3 regions of the Anaeroplasma sp. genome follow, and region 2 is predicted to be linked to each of the others. Evidence: riboswitches for the same ligand, from Rfam matches in the RefSeq annotation. Region 2 holds a riboswitch; each other region holds the start of a gene.
What was found. A riboswitch is a leader RNA that binds a small molecule or an ion and turns the genes downstream of it on or off. The one in region 2 is predicted to bind cyclic di-GMP.

Region 1 (5,940 bases), on a different contig from region 2:
CATGACCTAAGGCAGCGATTTGAGCATTCTTTGTTTGAGTAGCAAAACTAGAATCACTAAATGTAGCTGTATAAGTCATTACTCCTGTATTCGTACAGGTTGGAGCTGTTGTGATTTCTGATGTTATATTTGCCTCTTCTATAATCTTATGACTTGCATCATTTTGACATACTCTTGTTGCAGTACAGCTTGAATTATCACTTGTCCATACATAGCTTGGGTAGCTATAGCTATGGCCTAGCTTTTCAACTTTCTCTTCGTGAGTCTTGGTATAATCAATACCATCTACAGTAACCTTTGCCGTATAGGTTCTAATACCATCCTCTAGGCAGGTTGCATCCTTAGTTATTTCGTTTGTGATTGTAGCCTGTAGAGTTGTCTTATGGGTTGGATCATTCTTACATGTTGCCTCTAGGGTTACATAATAATTGTTATGCCAATTCCATGTACCATTTGAATAATCATAATCATGACCTAAGGCTTCCATTTGAACAGTCTTGGTTTGAGTAGTAAACCTAGAATCACTAAATGTAGCAGTATAGGTCATTGTACCTGTATTCGTACAGGTTGGAGCTGTTGTGATTTCTGATGTTATATTTGCCTCTTCTATAATCTTATGGCTTGCATCATTTTGACAAACGAGTGTTGCAGTGCAGTTTGAATTATCACTAGACCACACATAAGTTGCATCACCATAAGTATGACCAATGCTTGGTACGCTTAAGGATTCTAAAGTAACTTCATTATGATTTGTATCATAAATAGCGCCACAATCATCACAAATATAATAAGCATTATGACCATTATTCTCACAGGTTGGTGCTAAAGCATCAACAAGATTTAGCTTGTGAGAAATATTTAATGCTAACGTTGTTGCACTAAAGCCATCTAAATCAACGATAATCTTTGTAGCATTATCACTACAGTGTAGGGTTACTCCATTGGTTTTAGATACTGTAATTACACCATCTTCTCTTTCATAAACACTAGAATCAAGTGAATTAAAATCATTAAATGCGACATCCTTAGTCGTTTCATCATTATAGATAATCGTTACAATTAGATTCGATAAATCTAGGCTATCGAATGCAGTATAGTTTAAATTTAAAGATTGCTTAATAGATAAGCCTATAATACATTTTGGTAGAACCTTAACTGTAACTGCAGCGGATGCATAAGAAAGGAAAGTTTCCTTATAACGGAAATAATAATTTCCAACAGCTACATTTTCCATAGTTGTTCTGGTAACATCCATCCAATTTAAACCATCTGTAGAATATTCCATAGCTGTAGTAAGCCCTGTAATTCTACCAGAATCTACTCCCATAGTGGATTGCATAGATGATTGAATGGTAGTTGGAGCATCTGCTTTAGATTTTAACTTATAGAAATATACATTCGATGCAGCAGGTGATCTTTTTGGGGTTGTATCAGTAATGTCCAAATAATATGTTCTCCAACCACTTGAATACCTTATAGTTGCCGCAGAATTCGTAAATGCTACTGTTAAGTTTTGTGCTGTTGTAGAAAGAACTTTACTTGATAGACTTATATAATAATTTTCTGAATGAATTCTATAATTCGTATTATTTTGGGTTACAGTCCATAGCATTGCATCACTTGGATCAACTTCAATATAGCTTGCACCAGATAGAGTCTTTACTGTCACATTTTGAAAGGATCCTGCATTGCTTCCGCTAACTAACGCATTTGCACTACCTGCACTACTGCTACTTACAATTAAATAGCTTGCACCATCTTCAATAGAATCTGTAAGCACATAGGTTTTAACTCCAGACCCTACTGGAGTTTCCGTAACATAGCCTACACTATCCTCTGTCTTTTTGTTATTAAACTTAGGTACAACAAAGAAATAATATGTTGTTTCATTTGATAAACCACTTACGGTAATATTGGTACTTGTTGTTTCTTGATAATAGGTAGTTGATGATGAATTAAAATCATTAACTAATCCATAATATACCTCATAGTTTGAAATCGTATTTGTTAAGTTATAGGAGTTAGAATACGTATTCGACCATGATAAATTCCAACTTAAATCTACACTCTTATCGGCAGCTATACAATCTAAGGACATACAAATTGGCTGTAATACAATATCATATGCATTTTTAGATGCATCCCATGAATTTTGCATGATATCACTTGAGGAGGATGTATCAATGGTATAAGGATTTTCTGTTGAGATGATGGTAAGCTCCTTGCTATCCTCGTTTACAAGTGTCCACACAACAGTTTCATTTTCCTTATTTGCCTTTTGAGTTGCAGAAAGTGTAATATCTGTTGTCCCCTCAGTATCAACAATATAGGAATCTCCATATACTGTACCACCACTAACCTGGAAGTCTTGGTTTACGAAAACTGTAACTGTTACAATTCTTTCGCTATCCTTCATTGCCATACCACCACCAATGGTCGTTGGAGCTATGGTTGTGCTTGAGCAAGAATCTCCTGTATTATAGGTAATATCAGATAAATTGGAATGATCAAATTCAACCTTTACTGGTGTTAGGCTTGAATTGCCAGATATTGCCATAGAATCGGATGCAATTGGAGCATAGGTAACTCCATTTTCATCCTTAACTAAAGCAACCTGATTATAGGTTAGAGTACCCTGTGAGCCATCTTCATTAATTAAGGATCCTGTCTTTGTTGCTGCAAATACAGAATCATCCTCACTTGCCTTATAGCAGGAATCCTCAACCTTAATTGCATTCGCAAGAGCTGCTGTCTTACCTGTTACTGTGCCATATACACAGCCCTCAAGCGTTACAGAACCAGAAGAATATTCATAGGCATCCTGTTCTTCTACTGTATCGCTAGAAAGATATACATTGTCTAATAAAATTGAGTTTGTACAAACTAGGGTAGAATCATTATTACCAATACCACCACCAGAAAATGTACCATTCGTTGTTGCATTACCTGCAACAGTTGAATTAATTACATATAAATTACCATTCTTACAGTTATTGATACCTCCACCAATTTCCTTTGAGGTATTATTTGCAATCGTGGAATTGTAAATATACATATAAGCATTTGTGCCATTCCCCTTGTTGTTACCCGTGTTTTCTCCACCGCCACCACCATAGGATAAGCTTCTATTTTCAGAAACGGAACAATTATCTAATATAAATGTACCTTGCTGATTTTGGAATCCAGCACCATATTCAGCAACATTTCTTGTAATTGATGAATTGGTAAGTACAATTTTACCTCCAACGGTATTTCTTATACCACCACCATGAGTGGATGCTGAACCTGAATTAGAGATTTGTGATTTATCGATATAAAGCGTGGAATTATTTGAGGTTGCACTATCGCTTGCACCATTAACGATAGCACTATTTCTTCCACCCTTAATGATACAGTTGTTAATATGTACTGTTGCATTTTTTGCAATATAGAATAGTGTGTAATTGGATGCATTGCTATTGATTACACCCTGATCGGTTGTACCTGTAACTAAAGCACGAATGGTCTTTCTTACCCCATCGTCATCTAAATCACCATCTAAGGTTGTACCATTTGTTAATGTAATCGATGCTGTAACAATAATTTCATCATACTCTGGTGCTTCAAGTGCACTCTTTAATTCTGCTTCTGTAGATACTTCCTTTGATAAACCATATACACGAGTAAAAGGATTTGAGAATAAAGAAAAGACAAGCACAAAAAGGGCAACCAATACTGCAACTACAGATAAAACTTTGGTTACCCATTTTCTAGTTGTCCTTTCTCTTGTACTCATAAATCTCACTCCTACGTTTTTGAAGAATAAAAGCCAGTCCCCCCAATATAATCGGTAACTGGCTAGCCATCTCCCTATGGCCCCTTTAGCTTTGCGTCGCTAGATTACTCTAGTTTTGCCTTTATTACTTTTTCTATACTTGTGTTTTCATAAATATTCTATATTTATGTATATCACAAAATAAAAACGTTTTCAATATCTTAAAAATGAAAATAATCTCTAAATTTATTGTCTGTTTTTTGAATAGGTACAATAACATAAATATTGTTTATGTAACAGATAAAGCCTTCGTTATAATACGAATAATAATAGAAATCAATGCAAAAATATTGTGATGCTTCCCAACCCAAAAGAAAAGAAAATCACAACTAAATTATGATTTCCTTTTGTTCTCCTGTAATAATTTTTATTGCATTATTAAGCTTATTTATTGTTGCATGGCTTGTAATATATCTTTCTCCATCCAGAGTAAAGCATATGTTTTTTCCATCTATTTTTATATCCTTACCTATAATTTCATTAGAATGTCTTTTGGCTTTAGATAGTAAAAAGAAAAGGAATTTAAACGTATCTATAAATCTATTTTTGGATAGGATGTATTTCAAATGAATCGAATCATCATTTATAGCTTCTATAGGGTATCCTGCCATGTATTTATTATCAATAATAAATGCTTGTGATATTTTTAAATTAATTCCATTTATGTTTACATCTGTCGCTTTTGATTTAAAGAAATCCTTTATACAAGCAAAATAATAGGCAAGCCTTCCCAGTTCCTTCTTTTTATCTGCTCTATAGGATACAGAAGTATATCGACCTATAGCTAGTCCATATAGGAAATACGTATCATTTACATGGTATGCATTCCTTTCTATGGAATTTCCTTTTATAATGATTTTTACGCATTTTTTAAGGTTTTTAGGTATTTTATAGCACTTTGCTACATCATTCATCGTTCCTCTTGGAATGATGGCTAAAGTAGGATTTTTCTTGCTATTTAGAATGCCTATTATAGCCTCATGTATGGTGCCATCTCCACCTGAGGCAATGATTAAATCATAATCCTTCGCATGAATAGATACATATTCTTTAATAGAGCCTCTTCCTAAAGTTTCAAAAATGTCTGTGGTGTATTCCACAGACAATTCTTTTTTTATATAATCGATTTCTTTTGTCTTAAGCCTTTTTCTACTGTTAGGATTATGTACTAAAAGAGCTCGCATTATTTCTTTTTTGTCTCCTTAGCATTCGCTTTAGGCTTAGCTTGAGCCTTTTTTTCAGGGGCAGGCTTCTTTTCTTCTACCTTTGGCTTTGACTTAACATTTAAGAATTGCTCAAACTTAGAATAATTATCCTTAGTACCCACAACAACTAAAATGTCTCCTGGAACAATTAAATCCATAGGCTTAGGAATTGCAAATTTATCATTTTTAATGACACCAACAATATTTACATCAAATAATACACGAACATTCATATCGATAATGCTCTTAGGCTCAAAGCCCTCACCAACAGAGATCTTTACCATTGTGTAATCCTCTGATAGCTGATAATAATCCAAAATGGAATCGGACATGATTTGGTTTGCTAAGGAAAGTGCTGTTGCCTCTTCAGGAATGATTACCTCTGTTGCTCCAAGCATTCTATAAACCTCTTTATGTCCTTCTTCGTCTGCACGAACCGTAATCTTTTTTACACCGAAGTTCTTTAAATTTAAAACGGTTAAAATAGATGCCTGTAAATTGTTACCAATCGCAACTACCGCATGGTCAATTTGATTTGCTCCAAGCTCCTTTAAGGCATTTGCCTTTGTGGAGTCTGCAACAAGGCAATGTGGGACAAACGGAGCAACCTTAGTTACGGATTCCTCATCAATATCAATAGCTAAAACATCTGCATCCATATTTGCTAACATCTTGGCAATATTTGCACCAAAACGACCAAGACCTATAATCATAAATGATTTCTTTTGTTGTATCTTTCTCATCCTATAATCACATTCTCCTCTACATATTTTATCTCTTCTTTTGAAGCACCAAGCCAATTCTTATTCACTACACCAATGATAGTTAATGGGCCAAGTCTACCAAAGAACATAATAAAGCATAATATAATTCTACTTGCAGCATTTAAGCTTGTAGTAATACCCATAGATAATCCTGTTG
Region 2 (5,940 bases):
CCCACTCGATTAATCTTGCAAAATCATATGCAAGAGTATCTGTTGTAGATGTTGGGTTTGTGCTACTCGTTAAATAAGATAAGCTTTCTGTTCCAGGAGCATAATTTGAAGAAGTATAGTTGATTTTTTTCAAATAGGAAGTGTCATTATGATTATATTGTGCTAAATAATCTCTATCTCCTACGATATCTCTTAATAATATGTAATCTAAATTATTGTCCGTTAAAGATGTACCTGATACAGTATAGCCTGTAGTACCTGTCTTTTCATTTGCTGGTAACTGATTAAATACTTGATACTTTGTTGCATTATAAATCGATATAGTTCCAAAATCCTTTATATGTAGTGCTGCAGGGACAGTTATATAGAAGGTTCTAGACTTAGATGTTTCTCCTGTTTGATCCTTTCTATAATATACTGTAGCTGTAAATGCAACTGTTGTTTCATATTCATTAAAATATTCAGGATTAATGCTAAAATCATACTTTCCAGTTTCTTCGTTTTTTGTAATGCTTGTAATGATATTCGATTCGCCAGAATATTCTACAGAATAATCCTCGCTTAACTCATTTGTTTCTTCATCAAGATATCTTGTACTTAAGGAGAAATCTCCTTTTTCATTTGCCATTCCATTTTGAATTCTTGTAGATAAAATATTACCTAATATAGAGATTTGGCTTAATTCGTCACTAATTTGTGAGAATGTTTTTTCTAGTAATTGGGTATTAGAACCTACAGATATACTAATATTTATATTTGTAGAATATTTTTCTTCATTACCAAAATCACCAGTAATTGTGATACTTGCGTAATTATTTAAAGTAATATTATTTAAATATAATTTATTAGGATTCTCTAATGTAATATAATCAAATTTTTCTTGCTCTGGAGCCTTTTTGTATGTAATACTTTTAAGTCCAATATTCCTATAAGCAGACCATTTAAATAATTCTGTATTTACAGGGGATGTATAAGATGTTCTATAATCATATGCTCCATTATCGTTTACAATTGGTAAATGATATAAAGCTTCATTATCATCTGCTTCACTATTTCTAACATTACTAATTACGATTGGAGATATTTCTTGAACTAATTTATAGAAATTAATTTCATTATTATGTGCAGATACCTTAAAGTTAAATGTTCTAGTAAAGACTTTCTCATTTACCCTTATTTCTGCATATAATGTGACTGCTGCATTTTCTAATCGTTTTGCAGTTATTTTACCTGTATTTGTAATAATAGATTCATCACTAGATTTCCATGTGATACTTGCATTTTGACTAGGAATGTAGGTTGGCAAGAATAAATCCAATGAAATTGTACGGTTTTGTGGTAAATGAGCTAAAGTGCCATCAATTAGTTCTGTTTTTGAACCTAAAATTTTAAAATTAATAATTTCATCATTATGAACTTTAACAGCACCTAATGCATTGTAATACTCATTAGATGAATTTTGAACAATTATATCTGGAGATGTAAAAGTACATCTTGTAATAGCTGAAACAGAAATACCATAGAATGCATAATGGCCTAAAATATTTGTAGTTGAACCAGCCGAAACTCCATCCTTTAAGACATCCTTAACATGGTTTTTAACTAGGTTAATCGCACCATTTTGATCATAATTATCTCCTAAGGTAACTGTTCCATTAAATGCACCCTCACCGAATACCTCTAATAAAGCATTAGGATCTGTTGCAGTTGTATCATTAATTGTTAAATCACCATTTAGTGTAGAACCATTCATATAGATGGTCGTAGGTTCACTAATTGTGTAATTGTTTGTTAAGGTAATATTATTGCATAAAACAATAGTAGGAGTTTCTGATAGCATACCAGAATTCATATCATCGATTGCCTTTTTAAAATCTGCTTCGCTTTTAACGAAAATATATTTATAATAATCGGCATTTTCAGTAAAGGTTGTAATAGTAACTTTAACATCCTTATTATCTAAAATAGAATTTTTTGCTGCTTGATGCAATTCAAATTTAAATCCATCGGTTTTATTTGATGCAAGTCCAATAAAATTATATTTCTCTTCTATTTTTAAAGGCTTGCTCACAACATCATTTAATGTTCCAATATATGTATTGTTGTAATAAACAATAATTGCCTTCAATAGATTTTCATCAGAAGTAAAGTCTTTTGCTAATTGAATATTATAGTATCTATGAAGAATAACATCTGTTTGATTTTCTGTGGTGATGTTAATTTCCTTAATATCACCAGCTTCTATATAGGTCCATTCAAAGATATCCGTTGATGAGGTGTAGGTAGTTTTAGCATTAATGGTTGTGGCTGAAACACTAATTTCTCCTCTTGCAGATATCCTAGAAACATATGCATAAACGCCTAATGTAATAGCAATCAATGAAACAATGGATGCTATAATGATTATAAACTTAGTCTTAAAATGCTTCATAGAATTGCCCCCCTTTTTAAAATAATAAAACCAGTTGCTATTACTTTTATGTAAATCGCAACTGGCTGTCTCGTAAAGACCCTATAGCTTTGCGTCGCTAGATTACTCTAGTTTTGCCTTTATCCAATATGCCATAAGTATATCATTTCAAAAAAACGATTTCAACATATATTTTATTCGCAAGCTATCGATTCCCCCTAAAAAATAAAAGTTAAACTCACATCCAGTTAGGCAAATAAAGCAAAATTGTTGCATAAAATTTTGTGTTTTCAAACATTTATAATAAAATATGCTTTAAATGCTTCATTTTTGTCCGAAAATCCATAAATTGTCTCACAAAAAATCTCTAAAATTAAATTAGACTTTTTTTAAAATATGTCTAAAAAAGCCTATCGTTTAAATATTGAAGTTATGCATATTAAATATGAGAAAATTGAAAGAAGAAAAGAAGGGCTTATGAAAGCCCTCTAGTTTATTCCTTTTCACTTCTTCTTTTTGCATCAAATTTCTTACGTTCAACAGTGTCTAGAATTTTCTTTCTTAGACGGATATGCTTTGGAGTAATTTCTACTAATTCATCCTCGTTGATGAATTCTAGACATTGCTCAAGTGCCATAACAATAGGTCTCTTTAATACTACTGTTGTATCCTTGTTTGAAGAACGTGTATTCGTTTGCTGCTTAGCTTTAACAACATTCACTGCTAAGTCTAAATCCTTATTCGCAACACCAACGATCATACCTTCATAGATTTCCTCACCTGGAGAAATAAACATAGATCCTCTATCTTCAAGTGCACCAATGGAATATGCAGTAGATTGACCCTGTGCCATAGAGACTAATACACCAACACTTCTTTCAGCAACACTTACGGCCTCCATAGGTCTATATTCACTGAAGGAATGGTTGATAATACCATAGCCCTTAGTTAATGTCATAAAATCTGTATTAAATCCGATTAATCCTCTAGATGGAATATTATAAATAAGTCTAGTTTGTGTTTCTGTATTGGACATGGTTTCCATAATACCATGACGGTTACCCATCATTTCAATGATGGAGCCTGCAGTATCCGATGGAGTATCGATAACACAATATTCATATGGTTCCGACAAGATACCATCGATTTCCTTCATAATTACTCTTGGACGGGAAACCTGGAATTCATAGCCTTCTCTTCTCATAGTTTCAATTAAGATACCTAGATGTAATTCACCTCTACCAGAAACAATCCATTCTTCAGAATTTCCAATTCTTTCTACCTTTAAGGATACATCCTTTTGAACCTCACGGAATAACCTATCCTCAATTTTTGATGCAGTGACCATCTTACCATCCTTACCACAAAATGGAGAAGTATTTGTACCAAAGGTCATCTGTACGGTTGGTTCTGAGATATGAATTGGCTCTAAAGCCTCTTCCTTACCTACAGTACAAATGGTTTCACCAACAGATACATCAGGAAGTCCAGAGAATGCGACAATATCTCCTGCCTCACCCTCTTCAATTTCAATACGATCAAGTCCTAAATAGGAATATAGCTTTTGCACTCTAAATTGTTTAATCGATCCATCAAGTCTACAACAGGATACAACCTCACCAGACTTAATTGTACCACGTACAATTCTACCAATACCAATTCTTCCCGTGTAATCTGTATAATCGAGTAATGCAGGCTGTAATTGAAGTGGGGCATTACAATCCATAGATGGGGCTGGAATATATTTTAAGATCATATCGAGTAATGGTCCCATAGATGGAGCTTGTGTAGATGGATCTGGATCTAAGGATGATGTATTATTTACAGCACTAGCGTAGCATACTGGGAAATCAAGCTCATCCTCATCGCATCCTAAATCGATAAATAATTCTAATACCTCATCAACAACCTCTAAAGGTCTTGCGGATGGCTTATCTACCTTATTGATTACAACGATTGGCTTTAAATGTGCTTCAAATGCCTTCTTTAATACGAATCTAGTTTGTGGCATTGTACCTTCATATGCATCAACAATCAAAACAACTCCATCGACCATCTTCATAATTCTTTCAACCTCACCAGAGAAGTCTGCATGGCCTGGAGTATCTAAAATATTAATTTTTGTATCCTTCCATTTAATGGCAGTAGTCTTAGAAAGAATCGTAATACCTCTTTCTCTTTCTAGTGCGTTATTATCCATTACGCACTCCTCTACCTGCTGATTTTCTCTAAATGTATGTGAGCTTTGTAAAAGCTTATCAACCATTGTTGTTTTACCATGGTCAACGTGAGCTATAATTGCAACGTTTCTAATTTCCATAATTTTCACCCTTTTTTATAGAATTTAAACCTGTTTCATTATATATTAAATGAGTTTTGATTTCCACAATTTTTTTACTTTGTAAACCGATTTCTTTAAGGATAATTTCAAATATCTTAAAGAATTGGGCTATTTTTCTATTTTATTCGATAAATATTTAATAAATTGCTCTGCACATCTACCGGATAATGTACCGCTTCTCATTTGGAACTTATTGGCTTCTTTAATTAAAAGATCCTCATCCATTTGAATGTTATGATCCTCTGCCATTTTCAAAACCATAGATCGAAATTCCAATGGAGTTAAAGAGCTATAAAAGATTTGAAGGCCAAATCGATAGGATAGGGACAATTTTTCTGCCTGTGTTTCGTTTCTATGTAAATCATCAAATATGGTCCCATTATCCTCTGTTGTTTCTTTAATTAAATGTCTTCTATTGGATGTTGCATAAATGACAACATTTTCAGGCTTAGGCTCAATACCACCTTCTATGATACTCTTTAAATATTTATATTCAATTTCATTTTCCTCAAAGGATAAATCATCCATATAAATGATATAGTGATATGGTCTTGCTTTTAATTTGTTTATAATTTTAGATATTTCTGCCATTTGATGCTTATAGACCTCTATAATTCTTAAGCCCTTATCAAAATATTCATTAATTAAAGCCTTAATGGAGCTTGATTTACCAGTGCCTGCATCACCATATAATAATACATTATTATAAGGCTTACCCAAAATAAAGTTTTCTGTATTCTCGCATAATAGCTTTTTTTGATACTCTAATCCAATTAAATCCTTAAATGTAATATTTAATACATTTTTAATTGGCTTTAATATGCCATCCGCTACACGGAAGGCTTTATATATAGCCATATCCGATAGTCCCTTTTCCTTATAGAAGCCTTCAATTGCATGAACAAAATTTAAATAATTATTGAGTTGCTCAATCTTATTATATAAATCATCTAGCATAGTTGCTAAATAGGTATCCTCACCTCTTTTAAAGGTGAAATATTTTGTTTCCTTTAGGAATTCAAATTCCTTGTTATATAATTCAAAATATTCCTGATAATCCATCAAGATAATATTGGATTGTCCTTCTGTTTTTTGATTCAATTCAATACTTCTCGTATAAGAATTTTCATTATACATTAAAGTATACAAAATATATTTTTTATAAAGATTACCTGTTATTCCATGCTCT
Region 3 (5,940 bases), on a different contig from region 2:
CAGATAAAATTAATTTAATTGCTTTTTGCTTCATATCTTATCCCTCCACCTTTGTAAAGTTTAGGAAGAAGCGGATTGATTCTGTATCCACACGTGGAAGATAATCTGCATCGTAACCATCTAACCAAATGTAGAAGGTTGCTCTTACAATATTGTAATTCCCTTCGGTATCTCTTTCGAATATTCCTAAAGGATACAAATCATCAAAATTCTTAACTGTTTCAACATATTCCGTATCATAATCCTTTAAATAAAGACCGTTCTTTGCACGCTTGTGTGTATTATTGAAATATGTCACCATTGGATTAACTGCCGGATTATGCAAATCATCTGTTGCATTTTTGTATGCACTAGAACCATATCCGTCGTTAAGCTCATAGATTAAATCACCTTCACTTCCTACAACACCAATTCGCATTGCGTTTGCTGGATTAATAGTGATTTTTTCTCCTGATTCATATAATCCTACTGTAGCTGGATTTTCTCTTGTATCTAAAGAAGGTAAGATATTTAATGAATTATCTAAAGGTACTTCAGATGGATCAGCCTTAATATATGATTCACCTAAGCCTTCCTCATGATCACTATCCGCAAATACTAATTTGTATTTTTCCTTCGGATGATTCGATGATGGGATTGCTCTAAAATATAAATCAAATTTCAAATAGGAAGCCGATAGCTTGTTTTCTGTTAAAGCAAATGGTTTAAAATAATCACCATCTATATAATCTAATGGATCCTTTACATTATCTATTGTATTAAATCCATAGAATTGCCAATTTTTATTTGGAGATACAGCACCAAGTACTGTTTCGCCATAAGTATTTACCATTGATTCTACTTCATCACTTGTAAAATCATTTAATGTCTTGTTTTCATCATTAACTAAATTATATCTTTGAAGTGCAATTGCTTTTGTAAGCTCGCTTTTTGTGATTGTATCAACAAAATGTACTCCGTCTACGGAAATCTCAAGACCTTCATCCGTATGAATATGAATATCAAATTCATCGGTCCATGCATTTGCGTTTCTCGCAAACCAAGCGTAGGTTGTTGAGGTTAGACAAACTGCAGTAGCTGCAACTGATGTAAGACCCATTATTAACTTTCTCGTTATGTTTCTTTTCATACCTCAACCTCCTTTACTAAATTGCTGCTACATCAATACTTTGATTAGCATTTCAAATTTAATAGTTCCATTGTAAAGTGCCTCTCCATAATACTCGGAATCAGGATCATCTCCCTCTAACCATAATAATATAGAATACTTTACATAATTCATTCCTTGACCATAACCGATATTAATCTGCTGATCGTCAAATACAGTTCCACCTGAAGGATTTGACGAATTTGCAAATGATGCAGGAGTGATAATATAGCTTGGATATTCAATCGATGTTACATCCTTATATTTATCCAATGCATGAGCTCTTTCAAGTGAATCAGGTTTCTGATACAAGTGAGGGTCAGAAACATTATAAGATTCATAATAAGTAAGAACTCTAATAATCTCATCAGAATAATTTGTAACATTAGAATATGTTAACTGCACATTTACACCAACACCACCGGATTGTGATGTATTTTTTATATAGAACGTATAAACATATAATGAGTTATTGTCTATAGGATTAAATCCTGTTGGTTTACAAATTTCTCTTAAAGTTTGGTAATCCTCCTCCAAGAAATATCTTGGAGAATAATCGTTCATATTTGTCATTGGGTCTGCAACTAAGCTAGCAGATGGATTCTCTTCATCTAAATCAAGAGTGACACCTATACTTTTTTGTACATCGCCTGATTGAACACGAATCACAAATTGTCCTGCTTCTTGTCCAAGCCACATAGCCATGATAATCAAGGCAGCCGCAACAAATAACAAAATCAATAGTGCCATTTTAAAGAAATTCGATTTCCATAAGGATACAAGTTTTTTTGGCATCTAGGCTACCTCCTTCGTCATTTTAGAAAATAAAAATGCCATTCTGGATTACACTTCCAAAATGACAACTGGCTGACCTATTTTGGTCCCTGTAGCTTTGCGTCGCTAGATTACTCTAGTTTTGCCTTTAACTACTTAAAATTATAGGGCCTTTAGAAAACGTTGTCAACCAATTTTGGTATGAAATCCGTTAATTATGTGAAATTTTGTTAGGCATTTTTTTTAAAGTGTCTATTTGTTCTTTTTAAACTAATAGATCATCATCTGAAGGATCCGAGACCAATAAATCGTCTCCTTCAGTATCATCATAATCGTTATTTGTGCGGGATTCTCTAGAAATACGATCTAAGTATTCTTCTGGAGTTTCCTCATGATCTTCTTCAAGTACTACATCATCAGAATGCATTTCCTTGAATAATGCTTCATTATCCTCAAGAGCGGATACATCATCAAGTAATACTTGATATTGACGTTTTTCAATATATTCTTCGAATGCTTCTTCACTTAATGCTTTCGCAAAATAGTAACCCTGACCTAAGAATACATTCTGTTCCTTAACGTACTTAGTGATTTCTGCAGTTTCGATACCCTCAGCAATTAATTCCTTGTTGTTATCCTCTGCATATTTAACTAAAATTTGTAAGAATCTTTCCTTCATGAAGTTGTTTTCAACATCCTTAAGGAAGTTTCTACCAAGCTTAATAACATCGACAGGGGACTTCTGAATGTTTTGTACAGATTGTCCATCAAGCTCAAATCCATCGATTGCAATCTTGAAGCCATAGTCACGAAGCTTGTAGATGTTTGTTTTGATTACTGCGATTCTTTCTACCATCATGAAGTCATTAACTTCTAACATGAACCACTCAGGCTTTGCTTGGTTCTTATTCATGATTTCAATGAATGAGTTTGCAAGGTGTGGGTCAAGTAGCTGCTTCGTAGATAAGTTTAGTGAAAATCTAAGTGGAACCGTAGGGAACTTTTCTGCCATGCTGTTATGCATACGGATCATAGTTTCCATACCCCATTCACCGACCCACTTGATGTCTCCAGATTGCTCTAAGACCTTTAAGAAGGTTGCTGGAGACTGTATACCCTTCGTTGGGTGATTCCAACGCATTAGGGCCTCAGCACCATTCATTAGCTTATTCTTTAAATCAAGAATAGGCTGGAAGTAAAGTGCGAATTCCTTCTTTTGGATCGCTTGCTTAACTTCTTGGAAGTAAGCCATATTATCATATTCTTCTTCCTTGATTGTCGCATAGAAGTTTGTATATTTATTACCACCATCACGCTTAGATACGTAAGTGGTTAATTCCAAATTGGAATATAATTCTTCGAAGGTTTGACCTGCATTAGGATATGAGGCCATACCAACGGATACAGAAAGTGTAATGGATTCACCAACCAATACCTGGTATGGTGCTTGTGCAGCTGTAACAATCTTAGATGCAATCGATTCAAGTCTTGCGAAGTTATCCTCATCCTTAATAAATACCATAAATTCATCATTTTGATATCTACATACAGATGCATTATATGGAATTACTCTTAGGATTCTTGTTGCAATTTCTTTAAGCATTAAATCGCATGCCTCATGGCCGAATACTTCATTTAAATCGGAAAATCCATCAATATCTACATACATTAATGTCATCGCACCGAAGCGGTCAACCTTTTTAATGTAATTACGAACAGAATCCTCCATTGCTCTTCTTGTTACTGCATCCTCAACAATAACCTCAGATTCTTCCTTTTCCTTACGTATGTTTCTACGAATTAACCAATATAACAAGAAACCTAGTCCTAAAGTAACGATTAATGAAACGAAAACTAATACAATAGCTCCGCCATCAGAAATTAAAAATCTCATAGTCCATACCTCCTACTTCTTACTCTTGGTATTGTACATCTCTAATAATTCAACTGCATCATCGTATGGCATTGCCTTACCAATTAACCAACCCTGAATTACTCTACAGCCCATCTTCTTAACCATATCGGATTGTTCCTGTGTTTCTACACCTTCACAAATTAAGTTAAGATCTAGGGCATTACCTAAGGCACAAATCGTCTTAACGATATTTTCGTGTACCTTATTTGTTTCGATATATTTTGTAAATTCCTTATCAATCTTTAAGGTATCTACTGGTAAATCCTTTAAATATAGCATAGAAGAGTAACCTGTACAGAAGTCATCTAAATGAATATGGAAGCCAGCTTCTCTAAGTAATCTAAGCTTTTCTGTAATGAGCTGCATAGAACCCATTAATAATGTTTCTGTAATTTCTACTGCTATAGAGCCCTTCTTTAGCTCATTTGAATTAAATTCATCAATTAATTGCTGTACAAAACCTACCTGTAGTAGCTGTACTGGAGATACGTTAATAGAAACATGCACTCCATATGGTTCAAGCTTCTTTGCAAGCTTGAAGGATTCTGTAATAACAAACTTACCAATATCTAGCATGTGACCACGCTGCTCAGCAAGCTCAATGAATAGCTGCGGTGATTTATCTCTATATTTTGGATTCATCCAACGAATTAATGCCTCAAAGCCATCAATTCTGTTGTTGAATACATCAAACTGAGGCTGTAGCCACATTTGGAATTCACGACCAATTAAGCCCATTTCGATATCGTGCTCCATTTCATCTGCAGCTAAGATAATACCATCCATTGTAGGCTCATAGATAATATAATCCTTACCTGTTAAGGATGACATATTTCTATAAGCTAAGTCTAGCTTAACCCTTATATCATCAAGCTTAATTTCTTGAAAATCTGTAGATTTAACATTATAAATTACAATTTTAGTCTTTAAATAGATATTATTTGCTTTAACCGTAATAGGTCTTTGAAGTAAATCTAAGAATTCATTGATTAATGGCTGTACACTTGCGAATTCATCGTTAGGTACAATAACCATAAACTTAGATTCATCGATATGATATACCTTATGCTCCATAAAGGAATCCTTAATCATATCTAATAATTGAATTAATAATTGATTATATACCGTCTTACCAAAGACTTGGATGATATCTGCATACTTAGTAATATTGATTTCAACGAAGGCTACATTATAGCCTTGGTTGTTTTCTAATATCTTTTCAAATTGGTTTTCCAGTGTGAATCCATTATCACACTTCGTAACAGAATTCTTACCAGACATGATTTCTAGATGCTTACGCATTCTATAATCTGTTGTAATATCTGTACCCATTAGATAATAGCTATTGGAAATGAATAATGGAGATAAATGTAAGAATTTTACATTTTCTTCATCATATAGGTCCATAGGAACCTTACATTCAAATGCTTTATTTTCCTTTATTGTTTTAATGATTGGCTCATTTGTTTCAACATCAATAAATTCATCAACATTTAAAAGCTTTCTTGTAACACCATACATTTGCTTAAATGTTTTATTTGTAAATATGATCTTACCATTTGGATCAATTCTTAATACCATTGCCTTAGTAGCCTGTACTGCGTGGCGGTCAGCTCTAAGTAGCTGTGAGCACTTTCTTACACCTAAAATCATAATTCCAAGCATTGCAATCGTAACGATTACTCCAGCAACGAAATAGATTACAGCCTGCTGAATTACCCAATCGATACCTAAGAAGTTATCACCTAGTACAATTACTGTACCATAGTAGGAATCTAAATAATCAATATATTTTGCAGAGAATACAACAGACTGACCAACATTTAATACAATATTGATATCCTCATGATTGTTTAGAGTAGTCATTTCAATACCATAATCGGTTGAAATGTTATCTACTAAGAATCTAAATCCTATAGAAGGATCTACTGTAGTATATTCAATTGCACCATCCGTATCAAAGATTACCATTTGACGCTCTGCGTTTGCTGCATACTCAAGAACTACAGATGCAGCAATACGAACAACTAATTTATTATTTAATGCATAGCTAGATGAATCATCCTTAATGTAATAGAAATAAAAATTCTGATCCTTTGCATGA

Region 1: linked by a shared signal. The riboswitch ahead of SPJ17_RS04465 (hypothetical protein) and the one ahead of SPJ17_RS06645 (immunoglobulin-like domain-containing protein) in region 2 are both predicted to bind cyclic di-GMP.
Region 3: linked by a shared signal. The riboswitch ahead of SPJ17_RS08560 (hypothetical protein) and the one ahead of SPJ17_RS06645 (immunoglobulin-like domain-containing protein) in region 2 are both predicted to bind cyclic di-GMP.

Annotation. Positions count from the first base shown of each region.
Region 1 is NZ_JAXFPY010000067.1:50,015-55,954, reverse strand. It holds partial or broken gene SPJ17_RS04465 (hypothetical protein) at 1-3,775, opposite strand, end outside; cyclic di-GMP riboswitch class I at 3,826-3,905, opposite strand; gene SPJ17_RS04460 (diacylglycerol kinase family protein) at 4,144-4,998, opposite strand; gene SPJ17_RS04455 (TrkA family potassium uptake protein) at 4,998-5,762, opposite strand; gene SPJ17_RS04450 (potassium transporter TrkG) at 5,759-5,940, opposite strand, start outside.
Region 2 is NZ_JAXFPY010000098.1:15-5,954, forward strand. It holds partial or broken gene SPJ17_RS06645 (immunoglobulin-like domain-containing protein) at 1-2,431, opposite strand, end outside; cyclic di-GMP riboswitch class I at 2,485-2,559, opposite strand; gene typA (translational GTPase TypA) at 2,904-4,730, opposite strand; gene SPJ17_RS06655 (ATP-binding protein) at 4,860-5,940, opposite strand, start outside.
Region 3 is NZ_JAXFPY010000125.1:338-6,277, forward strand. It holds partial or broken gene SPJ17_RS08550 (hypothetical protein) at 1-34, opposite strand, end outside; gene SPJ17_RS08555 (hypothetical protein) at 38-1,129, opposite strand; gene SPJ17_RS08560 (hypothetical protein) at 1,157-1,942, opposite strand; cyclic di-GMP riboswitch class I at 2,003-2,078, opposite strand; gene SPJ17_RS08565 (bifunctional diguanylate cyclase/phosphodiesterase) at 2,187-3,815, opposite strand; gene SPJ17_RS08570 (EAL domain-containing protein) at 3,828-5,940, opposite strand, start outside.